DNA from 4 places in the Rhodococcus sp. H29-C3 genome. Region 1 is predicted to be linked to each of the others. Evidence: predicted binding sites of a transcription regulator. Region 1 holds the regulator's gene; each other region holds the start of a gene.

Region 1 (4,225 bases):
CGACCCGCGTGTATTCGACCGCGGCCTACTGGGTGGCCGCGGTGACGGCCGTCGTGCTCGCGTTCTCGCCGAAGTTCGGCGCGTTGGTGTTCACGGTCCCGGACGGAGTCATCGGTGGCGCGACACTGGTTCTGTACGGACTGATCGGCCTGCTGGGTGTGCGGATCTGGTCAGATAGCAAGGTCGATTTCACCGATCCCGTCAACCTCGTTGTCGTTGCTGCGGCCATCGTTGCCGGCATCGGCGATCTGACGCTGACGGTCGGGTCGGTGGAGCTCGGCGGTATCGCCTGGGGATCGGTCGGAATCTTGGTCGGCTATCCCGTGCTGCGCGCCCTTTCTCGCACACAGCGCCGATAGCAGCACTGGCTTCGGTCACCGATTCCGCGCGGCTCGGTCATCGACCGTGTTATCAATTCGGCCGTAGGCTCGAATGACGTCAGTTCACCGGCGGTGACCCATTGTGCCGTCGGTTGGCAATTCGAAGGAGACCGAAGTGGAACGCACGATATTCGATTCCGAGCACGACATGTTTCGCGAGTCGTACCGCAAGTTCCTCGACCAACACGTTGCGCCGAACCACGCCAAGTGGGAAGAGCAGAATCTCGTCGATCGTTGGGTGTGGGTAGAAGCTGGAAAGCAGGGATTCCTCGGCACCGACGTGCCGGAGGAGTACGGCGGTGGCGGTGTCAAGGACTTCCGCTACAACGCCATCGTCACCGAGGAAACTACCCGCGGCGGCTACAGCGGAATCGGATTCACGCTGCACAACGACGTCGTGGCGCCATACCTCATCAATTTGACGAACGAAGAACAGAAGCAGCGTTGGCTCCCCGGATTCAGTTCCGGTGAGTTGATCACCGCGATCGCGATGACCGAGCCCGGTACCGGTAGCGACCTGCAGGGAATCAAGACCAAGGCCGTTCGTGATGGAGACGAATGGGTCCTCAACGGGTCGAAGACGTTCATCACCAACGGAATCAATGCCGACCTCGTCATCGTCGTAGCCTGCACCGACCCCGACAAGGGTGCGCAGGGATTCAGCTTGCTCGTTGTCGAGCGCGACATGCCTGGTTTCGAACGTGGACGCAATCTCGACAAGATCGGGATGAAGGCGCAGGACACGGCTGAGCTCAGCTTCACCGACGTTCGCGTGCCGGCCGCGAACCTTCTCGGTGAGGAGGGGATGGGCTTCATCTACCTGATGCAGAACCTGCCTCAGGAACGACTGTCCATTGCGGTCGTCGCAGCAGCCGCCATGGAGTCGGCGCTCGAAATGACAATTCAGTACTGCCGTGATCGCAAGGCCTTCGGTAAGTCCATCGGCAAATTCCAGAACACACGATTCGTGCTGGCGGAGTTGGCAACCGAGATGACGGCCTCACGGATCATGGTCGACAAATTCATCGAACTGCTCAACGACGGCAAGCTGACGGTCCAGGAAGCCGCTATGGCCAAGTGGTGGACCACCGAGAATCAGGTGCGTCTCATCGACCGTTGCCTGCAACTGCACGGCGGATACGGATACATGAAGGAATACCCGATCGCCAAGGCATACATGGACTCTCGGGTGCAGACGATCTACGGCGGAACGACCGAGATCATGAAGGAAATCATCGGGCGAGGACTGAATCTGTAACACTCACCTTCCAACCGATACAGATGAAGGGCCGCAACCTTGAAACGAGAGGTTGCGGCCCTTCATCTGTACGAACTCGCTGATCAGAGCTTGCGCATGACCGTGACGACCTTGCCGAGGATGGCTGCGTCATTGCCCGGGATCGGCTCGAACAAAGGGTTGTGCGGCAACAGCCATACCTCACCCTTGGTGCGCTTGAACGTCTTCACCGTGGCTTCGCCATCGATCATGGCCGCAACGATGTCGCCGTTGTCGGCGACGCTCTGCTGTCGAACCACCACCCAGTCGCCATCGCAGATTGCTGCTTCGATCATGGACTCGCCGACTACTCTCAGCAGAAACAGGGAACCCTGGCCGACCAGTTCGCGGGGGAGTGGGAAAACGTCTTCGACTGCCTGCTCGGCAAGAATCGGACCGCCGGCAGCGATTCGTCCCAATACCGGAACGAACGTCGGGGTCGGCAGATGATCTTCCGCAGGCGCCGAGCCGTCGGCTACGGCTGCAGCGTGGTCTGCCTGTACCTCGTCGAGGCCGCGTACATCGACTGCGCGTGGGCGGTTCGGATCACGTCGGAGGAAGCCTTTGCGCTCCAGCGTTCGAAGTTGATGAGCGACCGACGACGTAGAGGTCAACCCGACCGCATCCCCGATCTCCCGGATACTCGGCGGGTAGCCACGCTCGGTCACCGATGCCCTGATGACCTCGAGAACCTTGCGCTGACGTTCGGTCAGACCCGCATTGATGTCGGTGCCCTCACCTTCGAACGCCTTCGCCGTCGGCACCGAGGTTGCCTTGGCAGTTGCGGTTGCCTTGGCAGTTCCGGCAATCTTGGCGACCGGCGCGTCGGTCTTTCCGCCGGTCGCACTTCCGCGTGACTTCGCGCTCGGTGCCGTAGCCTTCGTCTTCCCGGGTGCCTTCCCGCCTGCCTTGCCTGTGGACTTCGGTGACCCTGACGAGGTCTCTTCTTTCATTCGTTCATCCTCCTGCATCGCCTTCCCCTGCCGGGCCTTCTCGAGTGCTCGAGTGGCCCGAACGCGTGGTGTGGATGTGACGTGTGGTTTCTGACACGAATCTAGCCCGAAATCCCTGTTCGATCAAACATCTGTTCGATCCGTGTCGTAACTTCTGCTGACATTGTCCGAGTTGCGTGATAGAACTTCGAACAAGCGTTCATCGAACGCCTGATCGAACAAAGATGAATATCGCGGCACCCGCGGGCATCGTCACGGTCGATCTGTACACCGCAGTGGAGGTTCCGATGAGCATCACGACAGAGCGCCCAAGAGCTCTCACCAGTCTCGCAGCAGCAGGTCGTAGCGCAGACGGTCGTAGTGCAGACGGTCGCAGTGCAGACGGTCGCGACACCCTCGATCGCACAGCACGCTCGGCGTCGTCTGTCCGTACTTCTCGGCCGCGCACGTCATGCGCGTCACTCGAGCGTCGGCACTATCTTCACACCGCCGCGCCACAGAGTGGCGGGAACCGGTTCGTCGATCAGAGCTCCGCCGATCGACGCTTCGACGACGAGACGTCAGGTCAGACGATTTCATGGACCGCGACGATCGCGGGGGTGCTGCTCACTGTCATTGTTCTTCTGGGCTTGGTTGGGCTGGCCAATCTACGCGCCGGACATCTCGACAGCGGCTCAGCGGGGGATGTTGCGGTCGTGGAGCAAGGTGGTTTCTTCGGTACTACCGTGCAGGACCTCACCACGGCCACCGACTCAGGCCAGTGATGCAGCAGTGCCTCCTTCCACAGACCCACCACCTCGAAGGTCGGTGCCCGAAGCACTCCTCGGGGATCGAGCCAGGTACGCGGCACTGGGTCCGGTAGCAGTCCGAGTATCCTCGGTTCCTGCACCTCTTGCGCTACCTACGAGATGGTGTGACGGCTACGACGGAGGCTCTTACATGCATTGCCCGTTCTGCAAGCACCCTGACTCCCGCGTGGTGGACTCTCGCGAGGCCGACGAAGGTCAGGCGATCCGTCGTCGTCGATCATGCCCGGAGTGCGGACGCCGCTTCACCACAGTGGAAACCGCTGTCCTGGCTGTAGTGAAGCGCAGCGGAGTCACCGAGCCCTTCAGTCGCGAGAAAGTGGTGCGAGGTGTCCGTCGCGCCTGCCAGGGCCGAGATGTCGACAACGACGCCCTGAATCTGTTGGCTCAGCAGGTCGAGGATGCAGTTCGGGCATCCGGATCGGCCGAGATCCCGAGCAACGAGGTCGGACTGGCCATTCTCGGTCCGCTTCGCGATCTCGACGAGGTTGCGTACCTTCGGTTCGCGTCGGTATACAAGTCTTTCAGCTCGGCCGAGGACTTCGAGAAAGAAATTCAGGACCTTCGCGAGCAACGACAGTCAGCTGCCACTGTCGACTGACGACCGCGTGCGCTGGACGGGCGTGAATGTGGTCGACGCGAGGCCGTCACTGTTGGCTGATGGCCTGGATTGCTTTTGTGATCCTTTTTTCCGATATCGGGTACGCCGTACGAATTCCTTGTGCGAAAAGTTGGATTCGCAACTCCTCGATCATCCAGAAGATCTCCTGCACTGGTTTGCTCTGGTGTCTGGCTTCCGGAAGCGACTTC
Region 2 (4,225 bases), on a different contig from region 1:
TCGATATCGACGGGTGACTGGACATGTCGCTCGAGCACAGACGCACCGAAGCCCGGTGCGTAGGACTCGAGCTCGGCAACAATTCGGTCCGCCTCGAGCTCAGCGAGATCGTCGGCGCGTACCTGGTCCGATTCACGCCACTGGCGTCCTCCGGACAGGGTGTGGGGCTGCCACTGCGACCACAGTGAAATCTGATGTTGGCCTGCGGGTGCAACGGTGGGATCGATCGCGGTGAACGACATGCCGAGTACCGCCGGCCTCGGTGGGAGTTCACCTGCAGACGCGGACCCATGGGCCAGACGAAGATGTGCACGGTCGCGAACCAACATCTGTAGACCCGTCGTCGCGTCTGAATCGGCCGCTGCGCTCGAATACTGCGGCAGCGAGTCGGTGGCCAGACGAACTGCCATCCCGATACCGGGGCCGACCCGAATATGTCGGCGCCAGGCTTCGATCGCGCGAGGATCATGGCCGCCTGCCGCGAGAAGGTCGAGAGTGGTCAGAATGTGACAGCCTGCGATGACCATTCGGCTACGGATCGATCGTCCAGAAGATGTCGTGGTCGTCCACTGTCCATCTCTCGGCGAGACTGCTTCGACCGCGTCGCCAAGGGAAACCGACCCGCCCGTAGCCGTCAGCCGAGTAACGAGGGCCTCGGTGAGTGCGCCACTTCCGCCGATAGCACGCCCGGGAGGAAGCGTGTGCATCAACGCCGCGAAGCCGACCATGGGGGCAGTGCCCGGCTCGGACATGGGTGGTCCCGATTGCGCGCCGAACCACGCCAGTGCAGCTTTCAGGCGCTCACTCGTGAACAACGCATCGAGCAGTGCGTCGCCGGTAGTGAGGAATTCCCGGGACAATGCGCTTCCGCCGTCGGGGGCGTCGAGACCCCAGAAGGAGCGAAGCAAGCCCGGGCCGGTGGGTGGGGAGGAGAACGCCCGCATCGTCCTTGCACTTCGTGGGCCCCACACCGCAACGAACTGCCGATAAGCGATCGCATCGGCGCTCCCGCAGGACCGCGCGATCGACTCGCATGTTCGATCCAGGTCGCGGTGGAACACCAAGGCTTCCTCGGTGGAGTTCGGAGCTCCGGGCGCGAAAGCCCACGGATCACACTCCGCATAGCGCAGTCCGTAACTGGCGAGCTCGAGTTCTTCGATCACTCCCGTATGACGCACCATGATGTGCGCAGACGACCCGCGATCCACGCGGTGTCCTGGGAATCTCTCCACGGACGACACCGCGCCGCCGGCGATGGTGTCTCGTTCGAGCACCTCGACGGACAGTCCAGCTGCAGCTAGATAGCAAGCCGAAGTCAGAGCATTATGGCCGGAGCCGACTACCACAGCGTCGATCACCGGTCCAGGCTATAGGTCGTTCTTCATTCGAACGGTAGCGCGTGACCCAGCACGGCGAAGGGCCGTCGATCGCCAGAAAACGTGAAGTTGCGCAGCACGTCCTCGAATCCGAGTCGGCGGTACAACCGCCAGGCGCGATTTTCCTCGTGCTCGACCTCGGGGGTGGACAGCAGCACGCTTTTTTCGGGTCGATCCTGTAGCAGTCTGCGAGTGAGTGCGCTGCCGAGTCCATGGCCCTGGGCGCTCGGTGTGACGTGCAGCTCCGTCAACTCGAAGTAGTCGTCGAGTACTCCGTCGATGTACTCGCCGGTGTGTCCGGACCTGCGCAGCCCGTCGCGCACCTGCTGATACCACCAGTGACTGCGGGCACCGTGATAGCCGTACGCCACGGCGACCAGGGGTGCATCGGGGGTGGGGAGCACTGCTCCGACTCCCCGCCAGCCTGGCCGCGACACATGCTCGATCCACATGGGTGCGCGGTGGTACTCGGTGCCCTTGGGGTAACCCATGGCCTCGACGTAGATGGCCAGAGCTTCGGGGAGGCGGCGACGAATTTCCTGAGAGGAAAGGTCGACGAGATAAGGGGTCGTTTCCGCATCGGTAGCGACTGTTCTCAACCTTTCCTTGACTACTTGTCGGTGGGCGCAGTTATATTGAATATGTCGAACGAATGTTCGATGTCGGCGATCCGGCGAAGAGCTCGAGGGAAGCGAGACTCGCCGGGTTCCGACCTTAGAGCTTCATCGTTGTCCGGGCGTGTCGGTAGTACCTAATCCGTACCACCGAATCCGAAGTGTCAGATCGGACGACCACGTGAGGCGAATCGAACGGGAGGTGTTCGAGTATGGCTACCAAAGTTCTTCGTGCTGACGTGCGTCCGCCGGTATCACCTCGCGCCAGAGCGTTGCTCGGCCGAGCGGATGCTCTGCTGTCTCGGTCGGTCGGCGCCGCGGATGCCGCTGAGATGTTTCTCGACTGCTACATGGCGGCGCTGCGCGGCGCGGCATCGGTCCTGGAGGCGACGCCGATCGCCACTTCGCGAGCGCGCTCGCGAAGTGCTTGGGTGTTGATGGCCAAGGCGGCGCCTGTGCTCGATTCCTGGGCCGAGTACTTCTCTGGCTTCTCGGCGACCAGAGCGGCGGTCCAGGCGGGCCTGTCCCGATCGATCGACGAGAGCGATGCTGACGAGTTCTACCGCGAAGTAGGTCGATTCCTTCAGGTGGTGGAGGAGTACATCGGAGCCGATTCGCGACTCGACAGACTGGGAGTCGGCCCGCATCCGATATCTGCTTGAGCGCCATGTTCGGTCGCAGGTAGGCGTCCCGACGCCTGTGGCAGCTGCTGCAGATCAGCGACTTCCGAGTGCAGATTGTGGCGTTGGGCTGGGAAACTTTGGACATTCTCAGGAACGCATATCGCGAGTAGGTGGTAAGCAGGCGATTCTGCTCGTATTATCGACAGTAGGTAGCCGCCAAGGTCAGCTTCCCGTCGTTTCGCACCCGAAATGACTTTCAATTTCTGTTCAGGGGGAGGTACCGTGCCACTCTCCGAGCACGAGCAGCGCATGCTCGATCAAATCGAGAGCGCTCTCTACGCCGAGGATCCCAAATTCGCCTCGCACGTACGAAGCGGACGCATGCGTACGGCATCGAGCAAACGCCGTTTTCAAGCGGCCGCATTGTTCGCGTTGGGGCTTGTTCTTCTGATCGCCGGGGTGGCTCTGCCATTCAAGCCTGGCGGTTTTCCTGTGATAAGTCTCGTTGGCTTCGTCCTGATGTTCGGGGCAGGCGTGCTGTTTCTTCTCGGCGGATCACGCAAAGCTGCAACGCCGTCCGACGGCGACGCATCGAGTGTGAGCGGATCCAATTCCGGCTCCGGTCCGAGAAGCTCGGGGCAGAAGTCCAAGTCTGCCCGTAAAGGCGGAGGCTTCGCGTCGCGCATGGAAGATCGGTTCCGTCGGCGGTTCGAGCAGGAGTGAACACTGTGCGCGCGATTGCAGTCCGATGGACGTGATCGTCGCCCGCAGCGGTTGACGACAGAGATCGCGCGGCACTAGCAACGCGCGATGCTGAAGAACGCGAAAGCGGTGTTCCACCGAAAGGTGGGGCGCCGCTTTTTTGCTGTCTACGTCGCTTTCGCCAACGGGCCGACGCTGAACCGGGGAATCCCCACTTGGACCCACCACCGCTCGTCCGACGATCTGTAGTGCTCGTGACGGGGATCCGATCTGCAGTTTCTTGGCCTCTGCTCACGGATCAGAGTCCGGGATCCGAGCTAGGCGCGCCGCAGGCAGAAATCCTCCCCACAGCCTTCCGCCTCTTTGAGCTGGGTTTTTGTGAAGAAGACGAGAAATGAATCCCCGCCAGGGATTGATAGTGGGGGGAAGTGGGGTAAAGTGGTGGACAGCGAAGGGTTGAGGTAGGAGGTGTCGAGTGTTCCTCGGTACCTACACGCCAAAGCTCGACGACAAGGGTCGGTTGACGTTGCCGGCGAAGTTCCGCGAAGCGCTTTCTGGAGGTGTGATGGTGAGCAAAGGGCAGGATCACAGCCTCGCTGTCTACACCCCGGAAGAGTTTGCCGAGCGGGTTCGCAAGCTCACCGAAGCCTCGCGGTCGAATCCCGTCGCACGTGCATACATCAGGCAGTTGGGTGCCGGCACCGACGAGCAGCAGCTCGACGGGCAGGGGCGGATCATGATCAGCGCCGACCATCGGCGCTATGCAAATCTTGGACGCGAAGTCGTCGTCAACGGCTCCATCGAGTTCATCGAGATCTGGAACCAAGAGTCCTGGACTCGCTACTCGGCGGAAAGCGAGCAGAGTTTCTCCGACGCCTTCGACGAATCCCTCGGAGGGATTATGTAGCCC
Region 3 (4,225 bases), 110 kb from region 1:
GAGCGATCGCTCTTCTCGTCCCACAAGCGGGGCAGGAATTGGCCTCGACCGCCGGGCCTTAGTGGGGCGATCACCTCGCGTTCGATCGCGTCGAAATCGAACCAACCTGTGCGATAGGTTATTTCGTCCGTTCTGGAGTACTCGAATCGAAGCGAGGCAGGACGAACGAAGTCGTGAAGGTCGACGACATAACACGGGCGACCGGTACTGGAAACGAATGCGCTTGTCCGATAGGCGAAGTCGACGGGATCAGCACCGTCTGGCCCGTCGACGACCGCGACGCAGCGACGGCCCGACGGAAGCAAAGCGCTGAACGTCTCGACGAGTCGTGCCGGCGAGATCGGTTCGAGTTGGGTCATAGAAGAACATCCTTCCTGCACAGGCTCAAGTCGCGGCGGCCGCAGAACGAGTTCATCTCCTTGTTAGCCTTCAGGCAGCTGGTACAGAAAGGTGGATCATGGCGAGTATCGAAGACATTCTCGAGCTCGAGCGCATCGAGGACGACATCTTTCGCGGTCGAACATTTCCCAGTCTGCTGCAGCGGACATTCGGGGGACAGGTAGCCGGACAAGCGCTGGTTTCTGCCGTCCGAACGGTAGGCGAGCAGTATCGCGTCCATTCTTTGCACGGATACTTCATTCGGCCGGGCAACCCGACCGAGCCGACGATCTATCTGGTGGATCGCCTCCGCGACGGAAGGTCGTTCAGCACGCGTCGGGTCACTGGCATTCAGGCTGGTAAGCCGATCTTCACCATGTCCGCGTCCTTTCATGTCGAGGACGAGGGTATTTCGCATCAGGACACGATGCCCAAGGTCGTCGACCCCGAGTCTCTGGCCGACTCGCGTGATCTCCCGGACGGGGGAAGTCCATTCTTTCGAGAGTGGAAAGAATGGGACGTCAGGCTGGTACCGGATGAGCAGACCGAGAAGCACCCGGATTTTGCCGCCCAACAGCGCGTGTGGTTTCGGTACCGGGACAAGCTGCCGGACAATCAGGTTTTTCACGTCTGCACTCTCGCCTACATGAGCGATATGACGCTTCTCGGGTCGGCATTGGTCCCGCATCCCGACGTGTCGACGCAGACCGCGTCACTCGACCACGCCCTGTGGTTTCTCCGGCCGTTTCGGGCCGACGAGTGGTTGTTGTACGACCAGACTTCGCCCTCCGCTGATTTCGGTCGGGCGCTGACACAGGGACGAATCTTCGATCGGCAGGGACGGATGGTCGCTGCCGTGGTCCAGGAGGGGCTTATGCGTTTCGATCGCAACCCCGACCGGGTGAACAAAGATCTGGCCAGGCCCCAGTGAGTGGTCCCAAGATCGGTGTACTCGCGTTGCAGGGGGACGTCCGCGAGCATCTCGCCGCGCTGGAATCTTGTGGCGCCACCGCCACGACGGTTCGCAGACCTGGCGAACTGGACGAGGTAGACGGATTGGTGATTCCCGGTGGGGAATCGACGACGATGAGTACTCTGCTGTCGGTCTTCGAGTTGCTCGAACCGCTGAGAGCGAAACTGAAGGACGGGTTGCCCGCCTACGGGTCCTGCGCGGGGATGATCCTGCTTGCATCGGAGATTTTCGATACTCGTCCCGACGCCCAGCATCTCGATGCGCTGGACATCGCTGTGCGGCGCAATGCGTTCGGCAGGCAGGTCGACTCGTTCGAAACCGACCTGACGTTCGCGGGCATCGAAGGTGAGAAGGTACGCGCGGTATTCATTCGTGCCCCATGGGTGGAACGAATCGGGAACGGCGTCGAGGTTCTGGCCGAAGTTCCGGATGGCCCGGCCGCTGGGCGGATCGTTGCGGTCCGGCAGGGCGCAGTGATGGCAACGAGCTTCCATCCGGAAATCACCGGTGACCGCCGAGTCCACGAACTGTTCGTAGACTTGGTACGCACTACCTAGTGGAACGACAGGGCGCAGTAGCGCATGGATGGCAGTCGATGGATGACGGAACCGAGATAGTGGATCCGGTCACTCGAGCACATGGGTAAAGTACACAACACTTAGCTGAAGCAGGAAAGGGGCTCTATCGCATGAGCGGCCACTCCAAATGGGCCACCACCAAGCACAAGAAGGCGGTAATCGACGCCCGTCGAGGCAAGTCCTTCGCCAAACTCGTCAAGAACATCGAGGTGGCGGCTCGCACCGGTGGTGGCGATCCGGTGGGTAACCCCACCCTGTTCGATGCCATTCAGAAGGCGAAGCGCACCTCGGTTCCCAACGACAACATCGAGCGTGCCCGCAAGCGCGGCGCAGGTGAAGAAGCCGGTGGCGCCGACTGGCAGACGATCATGTACGAGGGATACGGCCCCAGCGGGGTGGCGATGCTCATCGAGTGCCTGACCGACAACCGAAATCGGGCTGCCGGAGAAGTTCGCGTCGCCATGACGCGCAACGGCGGCAACATGGCCGATCCGGGCTCGGTGTCGTACCTGTTCACCCGCAAGGGCCTCGTCACGTTGGAGAAGAACGGGCAAAGCGAGGACGACGTACTGATGGCCGTCCTCGATGCAGGTGCCGAGGAGATCACCGACACCGGAGATACCTTCGAAATTGTCAGTGAACCCACCGACCTCGTTGCGGTCCGCACTGCACTGCAGGAAGCCGGCATCGAGTACGACTCGGCGGAGGCCACCTTCCAAGCATCGGTGTCCGTTCCCGTGGACGTCGACGGTGCCCGCAAGGTGTTCAAGCTCATCGACGCATTGGAAGAAAGCGATGACGTGCAGAACGTGTACTCGAACGTCGAACTGTCCGATGAAGTGATGGCTGCACTCGACGAGGAGTGAAACCGTTCGGGGCGCGAAGACTGATCTCGCTTACGGGTGTCGCGCACCCGATAGGTCGCACCGCTCCGATACGCTATCGAACAAAAGTTCGTAAGCGGAAGGTGTCAGTGTGCGAGTGATGGGCGTCGATCCAGGTTTGACCAGGTGCGGTCTGAGCTTGATCGAAGGCGGGGCCGGTCGCAGTGTCGTGGCGCTCGATGTAGACGTGGTGCGAACGCCGCCCGATATGGATCTGGCGCAGCGTCTACTTCGAATCTCCGAGGCAGCGGAGTACTGGCTGGATACGCACAAGCCGACGGTGGTCGCGATCGAGCGCGTTTTTGCGCAGCACAACGTGCGGACAGCCATGGGCACCGCCCAGGCGGGGGGAGTTATCGCGCTTGCGGCAGCACGTCGCGGGATCGACGTGTGTTTTCACACTCCGAGCGAGGTCAAGGCCGCTGTAACCGGTAACGGTAGCGCCGACAAAGCGCAGGTCACCGCAATGGTCATGAGAATTCTCGGTCTGCAGACCGCCCCTACTCCTGCCGATGCCGCGGATGCGCTGGCACTGGGCATTTGCCATTGTTGGCGTGCGCCGATGATTGCCAGAATGGCGCAGGCCGAAGCGATGGCCGCGCAGCAGAAGCGGAAGTACGAGATTCGGCTCGCCGAGGAACGTAAATCGCGAGCACAGGCAGCGCGGAAGGTCGAACGCGCCAGACTTGCAGCTGTTGCTGCCGCTCCGGTTCGTGCAGCAGGAGAGGCTGGGGCACGATGATCTCCTCGATCAGCGGCGAGGTCCTCGATATCGCCCTCGATCACGTGGTCATCGAGGCATCGGGTGTCGGATACCGAATCAATGCGACGCCAGACACACTCGGCACGTTGAGCCGAGGTTCCGCGTCGAGATTGCTGACGACGATGATCGTCCGCGAGGACTCGATGACCCTGTACGGCTTTTCGGACAGTGAATCGCGCGAGCTGTTCTCACTATTGCTGTCGGTCTCCGGCGTAGGCCCCCGTATTGCCATGGCGACATTGGCGGTACTCGATCCTCAGGCGCTGCGGACGGCACTGGCAGACAGCAACGTGGCCGCGCTGACCAGGGTTCCGGGAATCGGTAAACGAGGTGCCGAGCGCATGATCGTGGAATTGCGTGACAAGGTCGATGCAATCGTGGCAGCAGGGAACACCACGATCGTGCAGTCCGGACCCGGAACGGTCAACTCCGTTCGTGACCAGATCGTCGAGGCGCTCACCGGACTCGGCTTCCCGGCCAAGCAGGCCGAGGACGCGACGGATTCGGTTTTGGTCGAGAGTCCCGATGCGTCTACGTCGGTAGCTCTACGATCCGCGCTGGCCTATCTGGGTAAGAGCAGATGACCGGAGATCCGGAAGAGGAGTTTGCGGATTCGCAGCTCGCGGCCGGGTTGATCGCGGACGACGCA
Region 4 (4,225 bases), on a different contig from region 1:
TTGTTCGTGTTCGCAGGCTTGAGGCTGCAGTGGGGGCGTCGCTTGCGTGGAATGTGGGGGATCAGGCGGTAGTCGGAGAGATCGGTCGTCCCGACTGTGCCCCCAGGCAGAGTGATCGCCGTTGATCCGGAACTCGAGGTCCAGTAGTCGATACCCCGCGGAAGCATGACAGGAACCCAGACGCCCATCGTCTTGAGCATGTGGTGATAGCGGCAAAGGCAATGCAGATTGGTCAGTACCGTCCATCCGCCGTGTTTCGGGTCGTGGTGGCGATAGGGCACCACATGGTCGATTTCGCAGGCTGCGGCCGTAACATCACATCCCGGATGGCGGCAGGTGCGATCCCGTTGTCGAACGCATTTGGCAAGTTCGCTACTCGGGCGATAAGTGAGCGCACCGTCGGGTGGTTCAAGGAATCCGCCGTGGCCATCGGGGTGCAGAGCCTCAGCAATCGCCGGATCAGCTGCAACAATTTCTTCGATATGCGCTGTCAGCGTGTAGGACCCGATGTAATCGGTAACGGACTCAGTCGCGTTCGGCAGTGTCGTGCATGGCTGCAACTTTGCCGGACGCTTTGGAAAGGTGAGTCCGCGCCTGCGGCGCCCATGACCCAACGGATTGAGCACCGTGTGCTTACCGAGATCGGTGTCAGCGCCAGTGCCATCGCCGTTGCCTGCGCAATCATCGGGTTCGACAATTTCACCTTCCACGTTTTGAACTGTTCTGTTTCGAACGGCCTCGTCACCCTGAATGGCCTCGTCACCCTGAACAGCCCCGTCGCTCCTACTGGACCCTCCAATCCCGCCTGCCCCGACACTCTCGCTGGGTCCACAGCTTTCGGTACCATCACCTGCAATTCGACCCTCGCCCGTACCCGTCCGCTCGTCAGACACACCGTCACCCTCGCCACGCTCCGACCGAACATTGACATCTTGATCAGGGATCACGTCTATAAGACCGAGTGAGGCTGCGAGGTCGGCAGCTTCGGTCAGCAGTAGCTGCCAGTCTCCGTTTGCAGCAAGTTCTCGGGCATAGTCCGCATCGATCAGTCCGTGTCCTGCGAGGTATCCGGGTAGGTCGGCGAGTCCTGCAAGCGTCGGCAGATCGATCGTCACGGTGGTCAGTGGGCTACGGCGGTCAGGCAACTCCCGCCGGGCGGTGCACGGATTGTCTTCATCCTGTTCGCACGCGCACGGAACAAATATCTCTTGATGCATGAGCGCCACGTATGCGGCCGCGAGTCGCTGGCCACGAGTACGCGGATCACGGTGGCACAGAGTGTTCGCCATTTCGTTGACCAGTTGCCAACACGCCGCGGCGTCACCTGCTTCGAGGTCCGCCTCAATGGTGGCGATCATGTCTCTGTCGCGGTATCGAACTCGGGTGAGCTTGACGAGATCTTTGCGAAGCGCAGCGGCCTCCTCCGGCGCAACGCGCTGAACGATTTCACAGATTTCGGTGGCGAGTGGCCCGGGGGAGAGGCGGCGCGCTGCGTGGAGTACTTCAGATTCGATGCGGACGGCAACTTCGAGTGAGAGTGGGTTGGTGTTCCGATAGATCGCCCGTACCCGCGCGAGATCCAACTCGCCGGCGTCGAAAGCTGCTCTGACCCTGGGCAATCGGAGCCGGAGATCCATACCGATCTCCGCATAAGTGTCCGCCACAGCCTTCGAGCATCCCAGCGCCTTCGCTGTCTCCGATGCCGCATAGCTCCCCGCATCCATGATCACGTCACCGACTTGGACGTTCTGGTGAATGCACGAATCCCAGATCGACGCTGCAAGCCGAACTTTACGTGCGCAGGCCTGGTTCTCGATCAAGGTCGTGTCAGACAGTCCTTGAAGTGTTGATCGATCAATGACCGGCGTGGGCTGTGGACCTACGTATGAAGCGAACGCACCTCTGCGACTCGAACCCATGAATCGAAGCCCCCCGGCAAGTCGACGTTAGAACGTATGTTCGACAATATCGAGTGTTGAGATTCCCGTCAAGGGGTTTCTTCTCCGATTCGCCTGTAGTGCAGTCGAATACGAAACTCGCGTGCCTAGGCCATGTCGCCGACATTCCAGCCGGAAGCCTGTTGGCCTGCGGTCGGCCAGCTCGCTCTTGTTGTGTGTTCATTCAGCCCCCGTGCTGAGCTCGCACCCTGTGGTCTTCTGTCGGCCCGCACTTGCTCGTGGTCGATCTGCTCGCGGCCTGTGCACGCCCTGGCTTCTATCGGCCGCGGGTGCTGATCGTGTCGCAAGCCCCACTCACTCCGGCAAGCCCCACTCACTCCGGCAAGCCCCTCTCACTCCGGCCGGCCCCTGCCTCTCACCCGCCAGTCTCGACTTTCTCCCTCCGGTCGGCCCCCGGGGCTCCTGTCAGCCCCTCCTCTTCCTCCGGCCACCCTCGACGTTCTTCCTCCGCCAAACCTCGACGCATCGCGCGGCCCGGACTGATTGCGAACGAGCGCTCGCGCAAGAACCGCACCCCCGGCCATCACAAAGTCATCGCATTATTAACAAGCAAGCGTGCTTGCTTTTTTATCGATCAGATGTGAAACTTTCTCCATGGCCGACCTCGACTCGATCGTCGATGACCTCCGCGCCGAGGGTGATGCGCTCGACACTCTCGTAGCTGGACTGACCGAAGACCAATGGGCGACGCTCACACCTGCGCCGGGCTGGACCGTCGCGCATCAGATCGCGCATCTGTCCTGGACCGACAATGTTGCCGAACGCACCACCTCGGGGGCATCGGGGGACGCGACCGCTGTTGCGGAGTTCGACGGCGTGCTGAAGGCGGCATGGTCCGATCCCGCTGGTTTCGTCGACAGCGCCGCAGCGGAGGAGGCCGGAAATTCTGATCTTCTCGCGCTCTGGCGTGCCCGCAGGCATGCCATGACCGATGCGCTGAAACGTGTCCCGTCCGGTGTGAAGATTCCGTGGTTCGGACCGCCCATGAGCGCTGCTTCGATGGCAACCGCTCGCCTCATGGAGACATGGGCCCACGGCCAGGACGTCGCCGATGCACTCGGCATCACCCGCGAGCCGACCGAGCGCATCGAAGCTGTCGCGCACATCGGCGTCCGTACCCGTGATTTTGCGTATGTGATCAACCAACAGACTCCGCCGTCCGAGCCGTTCCGAGTCGAGCTGACCTCCCCCTTGGGTGAGCTGTGGACCTGGGGCCCCGGTGACGCTGCTCAACGCGTCACCGGCTCGGCAGCGGATTTCTGTCTGCTGGTGACGCAGCGGGCGCACCCCGAGAATCTCGACATCGAGGCCGTCGGACCGGACGCTCAGCACTGGCTGACCATCGCTCAAGCCTTCGCAGGCCCTCCAGGACCAGGACGACCCAAAAGATGACAGTCAGAATCGGCAATTGTTCCGGCTTCTACGGCGACCGTCTCTCGGCGATGCGCGAGATGCTCGAGGGCGGCGAACTCGACTATCTCACCGGCGATTACCTCGCGGAGTTGACGATGCTCATCCTGGGCCGTGACCGGGCGAAGGATAAGTCGCGAGGCTACGCGAAGACTTTCCTCCGCCAGGCCGAGGACTGCCTGGGGCTCGCGCTCGACAAGGGCGTCAAAATCGTCTCGAACGCTGGTGGCCTCAACCCGAGCGGCCTGGTCGAGGCACTCGACAGGCTCGGCACAGGCGCCGAAATCGCCTATGTGTACGGCGACGACTTGCTCCCGCGAGCCCAAGAACTCGGCCTCGGTAGTCCGCTCACCGCCAATGCGTACCTCGGCGCCTGGGGTATCGTCGAGGCCCTGAACGCAGGCGCCGACGTTGTCGTCACCGGGCGAGTCACCGACGCTTCCGTCATCGTCGGACCAGCAGCCGCCCACTTCGGTTGGAGTAAAACCGATTACGACTCTCTCGCCGGAGCCGTTGTTGCCGGGCACATCATCGAATGCGGTACGCAGGCCACCGGTGGCAACTACTCGTTCTTCACCGAGATCGCGGATATGTCGCGGCCAGGATTTCCGATCGCGGAGATCGAGGCCGACGGATCGTCCGTCATCACCAAACACGAAGGCACGTCGGGAGCGGTGAGCGTCGGTACCGTCACAGCTCAGCTGCTGTACGAGATCACCGGTGGCCGCTACGCGAACCCCGATGTCACCGCTCGACTCGATACTGCGTCGGTGTCACAGGTCGGAGCCGACCGCGTGCTGGTCAGTGGAGTGAAGGGTGAAGCGCCCCCGCCCACTGCCAAGGTTTCTCTCAACGCA

The links. Region 1 encodes LexA, which represses DNA repair genes until DNA is damaged. Its sites were predicted from a motif close to CGAACANNTGTTCG; they were not measured.
Region 2: QMK32_RS12135 (SAV_6107 family HEPN domain-containing protein) is a predicted target of LexA. The motif match lies at 2,022-2,035, and genes of this name have one in related genera.
Region 3: ruvC (crossover junction endodeoxyribonuclease RuvC) is a predicted target of LexA. The motif match lies at 2,873-2,886, and genes of this name have one in related genera.
Region 4: QMK32_RS00955 (HNH endonuclease signature motif containing protein) is a predicted target of LexA. The motif match lies at 1,949-1,962, and genes of this name have one in related genera.

Annotation. Positions count from the first base shown of each region.
Region 1 covers NZ_JASITC010000005.1:323,899-328,123, forward strand. Annotated here, with positions in the region: gene QMK32_RS14545 (uracil-xanthine permease family protein) at 1-359, shown strand, start outside; gene QMK32_RS14550 (acyl-CoA dehydrogenase family protein) at 496-1,638, shown strand; gene lexA (transcriptional repressor LexA) at 1,722-2,420, opposite strand; gene QMK32_RS14560 (hypothetical protein) at 2,834-3,373, shown strand; gene nrdR (transcriptional regulator NrdR) at 3,549-4,016, shown strand; gene hrpA (ATP-dependent RNA helicase HrpA) at 4,063-4,225, opposite strand, start outside.
Region 2 covers NZ_JASITC010000004.1:418,049-422,273, forward strand. Annotated here, with positions in the region: gene QMK32_RS12125 (phytoene desaturase family protein) at 1-1,358, opposite strand, end outside; gene QMK32_RS12130 (GNAT family N-acetyltransferase) at 1,382-1,975, opposite strand; gene QMK32_RS12135 (SAV_6107 family HEPN domain-containing protein) at 2,203-2,652, shown strand; gene QMK32_RS12140 (SCO2097 family morphological protein) at 2,896-3,336, shown strand; gene mraZ (division/cell wall cluster transcriptional repressor MraZ) at 3,791-4,222, shown strand.
Region 3 covers NZ_JASITC010000005.1:430,073-434,297, forward strand. Annotated here, with positions in the region: gene QMK32_RS15070 (nucleoside/nucleotide kinase family protein) at 1-359, opposite strand, end outside; gene QMK32_RS15075 (acyl-CoA thioesterase) at 458-1,309, shown strand; gene pdxT (pyridoxal 5'-phosphate synthase glutaminase subunit PdxT) at 1,306-1,908, shown strand; gene QMK32_RS15085 (YebC/PmpR family DNA-binding transcriptional regulator) at 2,040-2,795, shown strand; gene ruvC (crossover junction endodeoxyribonuclease RuvC) at 2,905-3,555, shown strand; gene ruvA (Holliday junction branch migration protein RuvA) at 3,552-4,160, shown strand; gene ruvB (Holliday junction branch migration DNA helicase RuvB) at 4,157-4,225, shown strand, end outside.
Region 4 covers NZ_JASITC010000001.1:204,021-208,245, reverse strand. Annotated here, with positions in the region: gene QMK32_RS00955 (HNH endonuclease signature motif containing protein) at 1-1,820, opposite strand, end outside; gene QMK32_RS00950 (TIGR03084 family metal-binding protein) at 2,553-3,350, shown strand; gene QMK32_RS00945 (acyclic terpene utilization AtuA family protein) at 3,347-4,225, shown strand, end outside.